3 regions of the Rhizobium sp. IY2 genome follow, and region 1 is predicted to be linked to each of the others. Evidence: predicted binding sites of a transcription regulator. Region 1 holds the regulator's gene; each other region holds the start of a gene.

Evidence for each region. Region 1 encodes LexA, which represses DNA repair genes until DNA is damaged. Its sites were predicted from a motif close to TGTTCNNNNTGTGTTCNG; they were not measured.
Region 2: a site for LexA is predicted at 1,773-1,790, ahead of ACMUVN_RS23400 (2'-5' RNA ligase family protein). Genes of this name have one in related genera too.
Region 3: a site for LexA is predicted at 1,912-1,929, ahead of ACMUVN_RS02200 (ATP-dependent helicase). Genes of this name have one in related genera too.

The regions. Positions count from the first base shown of each region.
Region 1 is NZ_JBLKNU010000001.1:1,523,071-1,526,593, forward strand. It holds gene kdsA (3-deoxy-8-phosphooctulonate synthase) at 1-381, opposite strand, end outside; gene ACMUVN_RS07470 (VOC family protein) at 378-1,274, opposite strand; gene lexA (transcriptional repressor LexA) at 1,472-2,191, shown strand; gene ACMUVN_RS07480 (ComEC/Rec2 family competence protein) at 2,172-3,523, opposite strand, start outside.
Region 2 is NZ_JBLKNU010000008.1:220,570-224,092, forward strand. It holds gene ACMUVN_RS23395 (succinylglutamate desuccinylase/aspartoacylase domain-containing protein) at 1-988, opposite strand, end outside; gene ACMUVN_RS23400 (2'-5' RNA ligase family protein) at 1,087-1,695, opposite strand; gene ACMUVN_RS23405 (methylated-DNA--[protein]-cysteine S-methyltransferase) at 1,948-2,511, shown strand; gene ACMUVN_RS23410 (SDR family oxidoreductase) at 2,533-3,267, opposite strand; gene ACMUVN_RS23415 (Atu4866 domain-containing protein) at 3,375-3,523, opposite strand, start outside.
Region 3 is NZ_JBLKNU010000001.1:466,376-469,898, forward strand. It holds gene ACMUVN_RS02200 (ATP-dependent helicase) at 1-1,869, opposite strand, end outside; gene ACMUVN_RS02205 (VOC family protein) at 2,130-2,606, shown strand; gene ACMUVN_RS02210 (PrkA family serine protein kinase) at 3,019-3,523, shown strand, end outside.

The DNA of each region.
Region 1 (3,523 bases):
GCGGCAAAGGAAGGCCGGGATCTGCAGGACATCGACGGTCTTTGCCACCTCGGCGCATTGTTCGGCGGTATGAACGTCGGTCAGGACGGGAAAGCCGAATTCCTTCTTGAGGTCGGCAAAGATCTCCATGCCCTTTTCAATGCCGATGCCGCGTTCGGCCGAAAGCGAAGTGCGGTTCGCCTTGTCGAAGGAGCTCTTGTATACGAGGCCGATGCCGAGCTTTCCGCAAAGCTCCTTCAGCGTGCCGGCCACCATGAAGGCGTGGTCGCGGCTCTCCATCTGGCAAGGGCCGGCAATCAGCGACAGGCGGCCGGTGTTGGAAAAGGTGACCTGGCCCTGGCCCTCGCCGATCTTGACTTGGGAATTCGTATCTGTGCTCATCGTGTTTCCTCGAAGGCGAAAAGCGTGCCCTGCCCGGGCGCGGGCTTCACCAGAATGCGATTGTTCTTGCGCGTATATGTCACCCCGTTAGCAGCCAAATGCGCTTCTGTCACGGCAAGATCGGCGACAGCGAAGAGAATCGCCCGGCCGCGCAGGCCGCGGTCGGCGGATGGGACGGCGACCTCGAAATAGGCCTCCAAACCCTCCGGCGTCATCAGGCTGATTTTCACATTCGACGCCGCGATCTTGACGCCGAAACCGGTGTTCTCGACTGCCGATTGCGCGCTGGCAAGACTGACGAAGGCGGCGAAGGCAGCCGCATCGGGCGCGCAAAACACCACCTCGGCAATGCCGGTGACGCCATTGGCATGCGCCTCCAGCGCGCCGCGGTCGGCCGGCAGCGGATTGACGCGCTCGACGGTGAAGAGAAAGAGATCGGGCGCGCGCAGGTCGCCGGCAAAGGCCAGCCTGAAGCCGGCAATGCTCTCAGAACCATCCGGCATCGTCATCGGCCGGCTGAACGCCAGCATCTCGCCGGCGCTCGCTCCGTCGCCGACGAAATTCCGATGATCGATATCGGCATCCTCGCTGCCGAAGGCCACCGCCGAAAGCCCTTCCTCGCCGCAGCGGAATCGGAAGGCGCGGTTGCGGGCGGTGAAGACATTGCCTTGCCGCGCCGATGCTTCACTTTCCCTAACGCTCGCAATCCCGAGCGGCTCCAGATAGGTCTTATCGGCAAAAAAGACGCAGGCATTCTCCGTTCCGAAGGGATGACGCGCATCGGCGGCAACGGTAAAGCCCAGCTTGCCGAGCCTCTCGCGCGCCAGATCGATATTGACGACCGGCAGCACGACATGATCCAGCGGGCGTGGTTTGGCGGAATGCTCGTTCATGGTATCCCCTCTCCTCACACGGCAGAGATGTGCGACAGTGCCGCGCAAGGCAAGACTTGTCGGCCAATCCGGCGAATGAAAATAAAAATCTCAACGAGTTGGCGCCAAGTTTTACGGAAATTTAGCTACTTGCGGAACACATATGGAACATATAGTGTCTGTTCTGGATTTGTTTCAATCACGAGGTCACAACGTCGATGCTCACGCGCAAACAACAGGAGCTTCTCCTCTTCATTCATGAGCGCATGAAGGAATCCGGCGTTCCGCCGTCTTTCGACGAAATGAAGGACGCCCTGGATCTCGCTTCGAAGTCCGGGATTCACCGGCTGATTACTGCGCTCGAGGAGCGTGGCTTCATTCGCCGCCTACCGAACCGGGCCCGCGCACTCGAGGTCATCAAGCTTCCGGAGGCCTATAGCCCCAGCATCCAGCCCCGGCGCGGCTTTTCGCCGAGCGTCATTGAGGGCAGCCTGGGCAAGCCCCAGCCGGTCGCCACTCCCGCTCCTGCAAAACCCGTCGCCGACAATGGCAACTCAGTCTCCGTGCCGGTCATGGGCCGGATCGCCGCCGGCGTTCCGATCTCGGCAATCCAGAACAACACCCACGACATCGTCGTTCCGGCCGATATGCTCGGCTCCGGTGAACACTACGCGCTGGAGGTCAAGGGTGATTCGATGATCGACGCCGGCATTTTCGACGGCGACACCGTGATCATCCGCAATGGCAGCACCGCAAGCCCTGGCGACATCGTCGTTGCTCTCGTCGACGACGAAGAAGCGACGCTCAAACGCTTCCGCCGCAAGGGCGCCTCGATCGCGCTGGAAGCGGCCAACCCGGCTTACGAGACCCGGATCTTCGGGCCAGACCGCGTCAAGGTGCAGGGCAAACTCGTCGGCCTTATTCGCCGCTATCACTGACACCCTGCAGGCCGGTTTCGACAAAGCTGTTGCTGCGCCAGTCATAGGCGCGATGGCGGATCCATGGCCGCCACAGATCATCGAATGCGGTTGTGACCTCCATGCCGGCCTCGGCGAAGCGCAGCTCGACGGAACCGGTCCGGCGCAACGTCTCGCCGGTGAAGAGCGTCGCGCCTGAGCGGCAGCTGTTGAAACGCAGGCGGACCGACGTTACCACGATATCGGCCGCATCGCAGGCCGGAGCGAGATAGGCGGCATTGTCGATGACGGCGACCACATGACCGTTGCCAAGCCTTGATATGCACCAGGCCTTCTTGACACAGGAAAAGCGGTTTGCGTCACCGCCGGCTGCGGCCGCCCGCATCGCCGCCCTCGCTTCGTTCTGCTGATCGCGGGAAAGCTTGACGCGGCGGTCCTCTCCCGCTGGCGGGACAGCAGGACCATCCAGCATCTTCGGCGGGTCATGCGCCGGCAGGACGAGCGCGCGCTGCCATTGGTCGAAGATGAAATCCGGCGGGTTTTCACGGTTGGAGGCCATTGCCGCCGCCTCGACGACCGCGACGAGACTGCCATCTTCCGAAATCACCAGATCCGGCGGCCGGGGAACCGGCAGAACCAGCAGGATGAGCGTTGCGACTGATATGATCGACGTGCCCATATGGCGCAGCCGAGTGCGGAGTAGCGTCAGCAGCAGGAAGCCTGCCACGGCGACCGCGAAATACCAGGCGGGCAAGCGGCCGATGCCGATGTCGCCACCCCAGCCGGACACGGTCTTGGCGACGGCGATCACCAGATCGAGGCCGAATCCGACAATCTTCCAAGGCAAAACGTCCAGACCGAAAGGCATGAGCAGCATCGCCAGCAACCCGGCCGGCATGATGATGAAGGAGATGATCGGCATCGTCGCGAGGTTTGCCGGCAGGCCGTAGGCGGTCAGGCGATGAAAATGCTCGATCGAAAACAGTGCGGTGGAGAAACCGCCGATCAGCGAGGTCAGGAAGACACCGCCGAAGAACCCCGCAACCGCGACGAAAGGCCTGACGATCGGCAGCTTCAGGAAGGCATTCTCGCGGACGCGCCGATCCTTCCACAGCTGATAGCCCGACACGAGCGCCAAGGTTGCGGCAAAGGACATCTGGAAGCTCGGACCCAGGACCTCGGACGGCGAAATGGCGAGGATGACGAGCGCGGAGAGAGCGACATTGCGCAGGCTGATCGACGGCCGGTCGAAGAAGACGGCAATCAGCATGATCGCCATCATGATGAAGGCGCGCTCGGCCGAGACCGCGAAGCCGGAGATCAGGAAATAGGCCGTGACGGCGATGAGCGCGC
Region 2 (3,523 bases), on a different contig from region 1:
GCCGCCGCACCAGCCGGTCGGAGGTTCGGGTCAGGATCAGCCCGTCCTGCGGCGCGGTGAGCTCGATGCTGCCACCCGGCTGCCCCGGCCGGGCGACGATCGTCGCAAGAAGATCGCCTTCCGCAACCCTCTCGCCGATATTGCGATGGAAGAGCACGGCGCCACCTCCTCCGGCGCGAATGATCTCGACATTGTCGAGCGGCACGGCCGGCCCGGAAAATGCCGTTGACCCTTGTTTCCCGTCGCCGACGATCCCCCGTGCCGCCAGGAAGCGCCAGAGCCCGTCCGCATCCCTTTTCGCCAGCACCGGATCGACATCGCGTTTGCCGCGCAGCTCGACGGTGACGGAGAGTTTGCCGGGCAATCGGGACTGGCGTTCGCCGGGAACCTGATACTTCCATGCGAAACCGACGGACTCCTCGAAGGCCGAGCTTTCGCCATCCGAAAGCAGCACGGCCTCCATGTCGAGCGCGGCGGCGAGATCGGCCGCCTCAGGCCAGAAGGCCTCGTCGATATAGGCATATTGCAGGGATTCGTCGTCGCAATGCAGGTCGAGCACGAGATCGGCGCCGAGCGCCATATGCAGCAGCTGCCGCTTCAATCTGTCGGTAGCCGGATAATCGTCGAGGTCCTCGATCAACAAGGCCCGATCGACAAGGGAGATCAGCGGGAAATCCCGGTTGAAATTGGTGCGTGAACCCAAGTCGAAACGGCCCTGCAATTCGCCGAAATGCGACTGCGCCGCACCGATCGGATTGGCCTGCGGCACAATGGTGATATCGCCGGCGATCCCGTCCTGGCTTTCTGCCTGCCGCAGCCGCTCGCAGAGGAAATGCAGGAGCACCGTTCCCGGCAGCTCACCGGCATGAAGTGCCGCCTGGATATAGGTCTTCGGCGCCTTCGCATCGCGGCCCGTAAAGCGCAGCACCGGCAGCCGCCACTCCGTTCCCGGCGTATCGCCCGGGATGATGATCTCTGAAATGTCCATGCCGCTTTCGCTCCCGTTTGCATCCATGCCGGAACAGGCCTTCAGAGCTTTATGCGCGGAAATCGGGCAAGCGCAAGCCGCGATCCCCATCATTGCCCTCAGCCGAGCAGCGGCCAGCGATCGATGATCCGATGTTCGGTCTTTCCGAGAACACTGTGGACGAGCAGGAATTCGGCGGCCGTCCATGAAACCGGTCTGCCGAGGCTTGTCGGCGGCACGGCCTTGCGGTCGTAGAGCAGCGTCATATGTGGCGTGAAATCCCGGCTTATATTGTGCTGCAATCCGGCATTGTGCATGCCGACACCGAGTTGGACATGCAGCCGTGTGAGCGGCTTTCGTCCGCCTTCACCGCAAAGCACGAGCGGCCGCGCCTTGCCCTCCCGCTTGAAACTCATGATCCTGTCGAAGGTGATCGTGATCGGTGCGCTCTCCACCGTCGCGCCGGCCTGGCGCGCCGCAAAGACCGCGTCCTCCGGTAATTCTTCATAGTCATCGATGCCGATGATCGTCATGTGCAGCGTCGTCAGGCGTGGTTTTGCGGAAAGAGAGAAAGCTTTGCCGTAGTCATCGGCGATCTTGGCCGCCTGCTGCTCGACGGCATCGGGAGCGCAGAGGGCGAAGAAGAGCCGATGTCCGCTGACGTGGCTTTCGCCCGGCCGCGCCCGACGGTTTTTGTCGTACCCGAAATCGAGGGAAATCTGGTTCATAGGCCCTCAGGGTCGTCATGACCCGCCTCGTCGGTTTCAAAATGCGATGAAGGATATTCCTGACAGGGCGACACATCAAGAACAAAAAGAGAACATAATTTCCCGATACGCGTGGCGTTAAATTCATCCGAACCATTGCCTCGGCGCCGGATGAAGCGGACTTTCTAAAAGTCCAGCGCGCGCAAGAAACGGGTTGAAACAGCGGCCATCCCATACGATTTTGATGGCAATCGAAAACGCGGAGGCTGTGTCATGGCTGAGACGACGCACCACTATCTCATCTTCGAAACCGCGGGCGGTTTCTGCGGCATTGCCTGGAGCGACGCCGGCATCGCCCGCTTCCAACTGCCGACCAAATCAGCGGAAGCGACCGAACGGCTGCTGCTGCGCCGCTTGCCGGATGCCGAACCCGGCGCGCCGACGCCCGCTGTGCTCGAGACAGTTGCCGCCGTGAAGCGCTATTTCCAGGGCGAGGAGACGGATTTTTCCGGCGTCGAACTCGATCTTGCCGGCCAGGATGCCTTCTTCCGGGATATTTATGCGGCGGCACGGCGGGTTGGCTGGGGCCGCACCACCACTTACGGCGCCCTGGCGAAAGAACTCGGCGCCGGGCCGGAAGCCGCCCGCGACGTCGGCCAGGCGATGGCGAAAAACCCGGTCGCTCTGATCATTCCCTGTCACCGGGTGCTGGCTGCCGGCGGCAAGATCGGCGGCTTCTCCGCTCCCGGCGGTTCGACATCGAAGGCCCGCATGCTGGAACTCGAAGGCGTCAACCTCGCACCGCCACCGCCCGCCCAGCAGTCGCTGGGTTTTTAGGCGGCGACGGGACGCTGGCCCTCAATGCGGGCTGGCTGTCGGCCGGATGATGATCTCGCTGACATCGACGTCATCAGGCTGGCTGATGGCGTAGAGGATCGAATTGGCAATCGCCTCCGGGCTGATCGTGATCGCTCTGAAAGCCTTCATCGCGTCCCGCGCCATCGGATCGGTAATAGTCTCGGCCAGTTCAGATGTCGTCGTGCCGGGGGAAATGACGGTGACGCGGATGCGATCGGTCTCCTGTCGCAATCCGTCCGAAATCGCCCGCACCGCGAATTTCGTCGCGCAATAGACGGCAGCCGTCGGAGAGACGCTGTGGCCGCCGATCGAAGACAGGTTGATGATCTGCCCTGATCCCTGCGCTTTCATGATCGGAAGCGCCGCCGCGATGCCGTAGAGAACGCCCTTGATGTTGACGTCGACCATCCGGTCCCATTCGTCGACCTTGAGGGCCTCGAGCGGCGAGAGCGGCATGACGCCGGCATTGTTGACGATCACATCCAGCCGTCCGAATTCGGATCTGGCAAAACCTGCGAAGGCCTCCACTTGCGAACGTTCGGTGACGTCAAGCTGTCGCAGGCGCACCGTCCCGCCCTTTGCGGCGATGTCGCCGGCAAGTTCCTCCAGGCGATCGGTGCGGCGTGCGCCGATCACGATATGCGCGCCGGCCGCAGCCAGCACCTTGGCCGTAGCCTCTCCGATGCCGCTGCTGGCCCCGGTGATGGCAATGACTTTTCCGTCGATATCAGACATTTCAAGCTCCATTAGATTGAGGTTTTCGTGGCGGTCAGCTTGGGAAATCGGCGCTGAGCGTCGTCTCCGCCCAGGCGTCGAAATTTGCGCGCCGTCATGGCGGCACGTCATCTGCGCCGGAGCACCATGCCGCCATGATGGAGGGTATTGCCGTCGACGAAATCGCCATCGGCGGTGAAGCGGGTGTCGTCCCAATATTCGATGTGGCTGCCGGTGACTTCGTAGCGCCCTCGATAGGCGCTCTCCCGGCTGCCGC
Region 3 (3,523 bases), 1.1 Mb from region 1:
GAAGACGGTGTCGAATTCCAGGCCCTTGGCCGAGTGCAGCGTCATGATCGAGACGGCGTCGAGGTTCTCGTTGGTCTCGGCATCCATGACGAGGGAGACATGTTCAAGGAAGCCGCGCATCGACTCGAAGCTCTCCATCGAGCGGATCAGTTCCTTAAGGTTCTCAAGGCGGCCGGGAGCTTCGGCGCTTTTGTCGTTCTTCCACATGTCGGTATAGCCGGACTCTTCGAGGATCTGCTCGGCAAGTTCGGTATGCGGTGTGTTTTCAAGCAGTTCCTGCCATCGGCGGAAAGATTGAATCACGTCGAAGAGGGCTTTTCGCGCCTTCGGTTTCAGCTCGTCGGTCTCGATGATGTCGGCCGCTGCCGCAAGCATCGGGATGTCGCGAGCGCGCGCGTAGTCGTGCAGCGCACGCACCGTCGTATCGCCGAGGCCACGCTTTGGCGTATTGATGATGCGCTCGAAGGCGAGGTCATCGGAGGCTTGAGCGACCAGGCGGAAATAGGCCATGGCATCGCGGATTTCCAGGCGCTCGTAGAAGCGCGGGCCGCCGATGACGCGGTAATTGAGGCCGAGGGTGACGAAGCGGTCTTCGAATTCGCGCATCTGGAAGGAGGCGCGCACGAGGATCGCCATGTCGTTTAAGAGATGCTTGCTGCGCTGGAGCTGCTCGATCTCCTCACCGATGGCGCGGGCTTCCTCCTCCGAATCCCAGGAGGCGTGGACCTGAACCTTGACGTCGTCCGGATCGGAGCGGTCGGTGAACAGCGTCTTGCCGAGCCGGCCTTCATTATGGGCGATCAGATGCGCCGCGGCGCCGAGAATATGTTCGGTCGAGCGGTAATTGCGCTCGAGCTTGATCACCTTGGCGCCGGGGAAATCCTTCTCGAAGCGCAGGATATTGTCGACCTCCGCGCCGCGCCAGCCGTAGATCGACTGATCGTCGTCGCCGACGCAGCAGACATTCTGCGGCTCGCCCTTGGCGCGCTGGGCGAGGAGCCTCAACCACATATACTGGGCGGTGTTGGTGTCCTGGTACTCGTCGACCAGGATATAGCGGAAGCGGCCGTGATATTCCTTCAGGAGATCCGGATTCTTGCGGAAGATCGCGATCGGATGCATCAGCAGATCGCCGAAGTCGCAGGCGTTCAGCGTCGTCAGGCGATTCTGATAGGCAAAATAGAGATCGCGGCCGCGGCCATTGGCAAAGGCGCGGGCGTCGCCCTCGGGAATATCGGCAGGCCCGAGGCCTTTATTCTTCCAGGTGTCGATCATGCCGGCGAACTGCTTGGCCGGCCAGCGCTTGTCGTCGAGGCCTTCGGCCTGGATCAGCTGCTTGATCAGGCGGACGACGTCGTCGGTATCGAGAATGGTGAAATCGGAGCGCAGGCCGACGAGCTCGCCGTGGCGGCGCAGCAGCTTGACGCCGATCGAGTGGAAGGTGCCGAGCCAGGGCATGCCTTCGACGGCGCCGCCGACGAGCAGCGCAATGCGCTCCTTCATCTCGCGGGCGGCCTTGTTGGTGAAGGTGACGGCGAGGATCTGCGAGGGGAAGGCGCGGCCGGTGTTGAGAATATGGGCAATGCGGGTGGTGAGCACCCGTGTCTTGCCGGTGCCGGCGCCGGCGAGCACGAGGACCGGGCCCTCCAGCGTTTCGACGGCATCTGTCTGCTCAGGATTCAGCCCGGCAAGATAATCCGGCCGCTTGCCGCCGTCGCGGGCCGCCATGGCGCGCGCGGCGAGGCCTCCAGCTGCAATGCTCCCTGTTGCAGGCGCCTTTCCCAACGAAGCCTGAGGCGGCTGCGGCTTGCGCGCCATCTCGCCCGGCTCTTCATCAAAGAAGGGAATATCGTCGAAACTATTGCTCATGGCGCGTAATGTAGTGATTCGGGAAGGAAAGACCAGAAAAGATGTTCTGCTTTCATTCCCAAGTGGCCGCTATCCCAAGCGGGATGCTCTGGGCACTAAGGGCGCCGCGAGCGCGGCTGCGATCGCCATGCCGGCGAACCGGGCGAAAAAATTCAGATCGCAGCCTGTCGGAAGCGATGCCGGCGCGACGTCCTTGAAGCATCGGGCTTCGATCATCGGACGGGGTCCGGATCAATACTCGTCAACAAGGAGGCCGTTTCATGCCGAAGGTCGTTTCAAATCTCTGGTTCGCCGAGCAAGCGCGCGAAGCCGTCGAATTCTACACATCCGTTATCCCCGACTCCCGGATCGGCCGCATCACTATATTGCCGGCGGAAACGCCGAGCGGGCCTCCCGGCAGCGTCGAGCTGATCGAGTTCACGCTCGGCGACCAGGCCTTCCTGGCGATGAAAGCCGGGCCGCTCGATAGCTTCAACCATTCCTTCTCGATCGCGATTCTCCTGGAAAGCCAGGCCGAGATCGATCGGATATGGGAGGCATTCCTCGCCAATGGCGGCACGCCGGAGGCCTGCGGCTGGCTGAAGGATCGCTGGGGCCTTTCCTGGCAGATCGTGCCGCGCATGCTTTCCGAGATGGTCGCCGATAGCGACCGCGAGCGGGCGAGGCGCGTGACCGAGGTGATGCTCGGCATGATCAAGATCGATATCGCCGCGCTGGAAAAGGCGTTCAACGGCTGAGTCGCGCCGGTGGCATATCGTTACGAAAAACGGGCGCATGGCTGTGATGCGCCCGTCTTTATCATGTCAGGCGCGGATGGGTATGCGCTGTCCAGCATCGACTTTGCGCAGATTGGCTGCCAAGCGTCGATTTTTCCAGGGCTCGAATCACGGGCGACATTGCACACCCTTTTCATCTTTCTGTCACGTCGCGAAATGTGCTGATACCGCAAAAGCCCTTTTCTCAACTACAATAAGAAACAGTTTCGTAGAGTAAAAAAATAACCGGTGCATGCACGTTTTTGTGCATTGCCAGAAACAGCCGGTGAGCGTGGAATATACCTGCGAAACTATTGATTCTTAGGAATGTCGTGGCCATCTCCTTTGGTATGACGACCTAGAGCCTGTGGCAGTAACCTTGAATGGAGGGCCCATGCTGAGCGAATCCGTATTTGATGCGTTCACCCGCAGTTATGATGCGCGCCGCGAGACCGATATGTCGATCGCGGAGTATCTCGACCTTTGTAAAAAAGAACCGCTTGCCTATGCCAATGCGACCGAGCGGCTGCTCGCCGCGATAGGCGAGCCGCAGATGGTCGATACCGCCAGGGACGCGCGCCTCGGCCGGATTTTCATGAACCGGACCATCCGGATCTATCCAGCCTTTGCCGGCTTCCACGGCATGGAAGAGACAATCGAACGCATCGTTTCCTTCTTCCGGCACGCAGCCCAGGGGCTCGAAGAGCGCAAGCAGATCCTCTATCTGCTCGGCCCGGTCGGCGGCGGCAAGTCATCGCTGGCGGAGCGGCTAAAGCTGCTGATGGAGGTTCATCCGATCTACGTGCTGAAGGCCGGTGACGAGATCAGCCCCGTTTTCGAAAGTCCGCTCAACCTCTTCGACCCCGACACGATGGGATCGCTCCTGCAGGAGCAATACG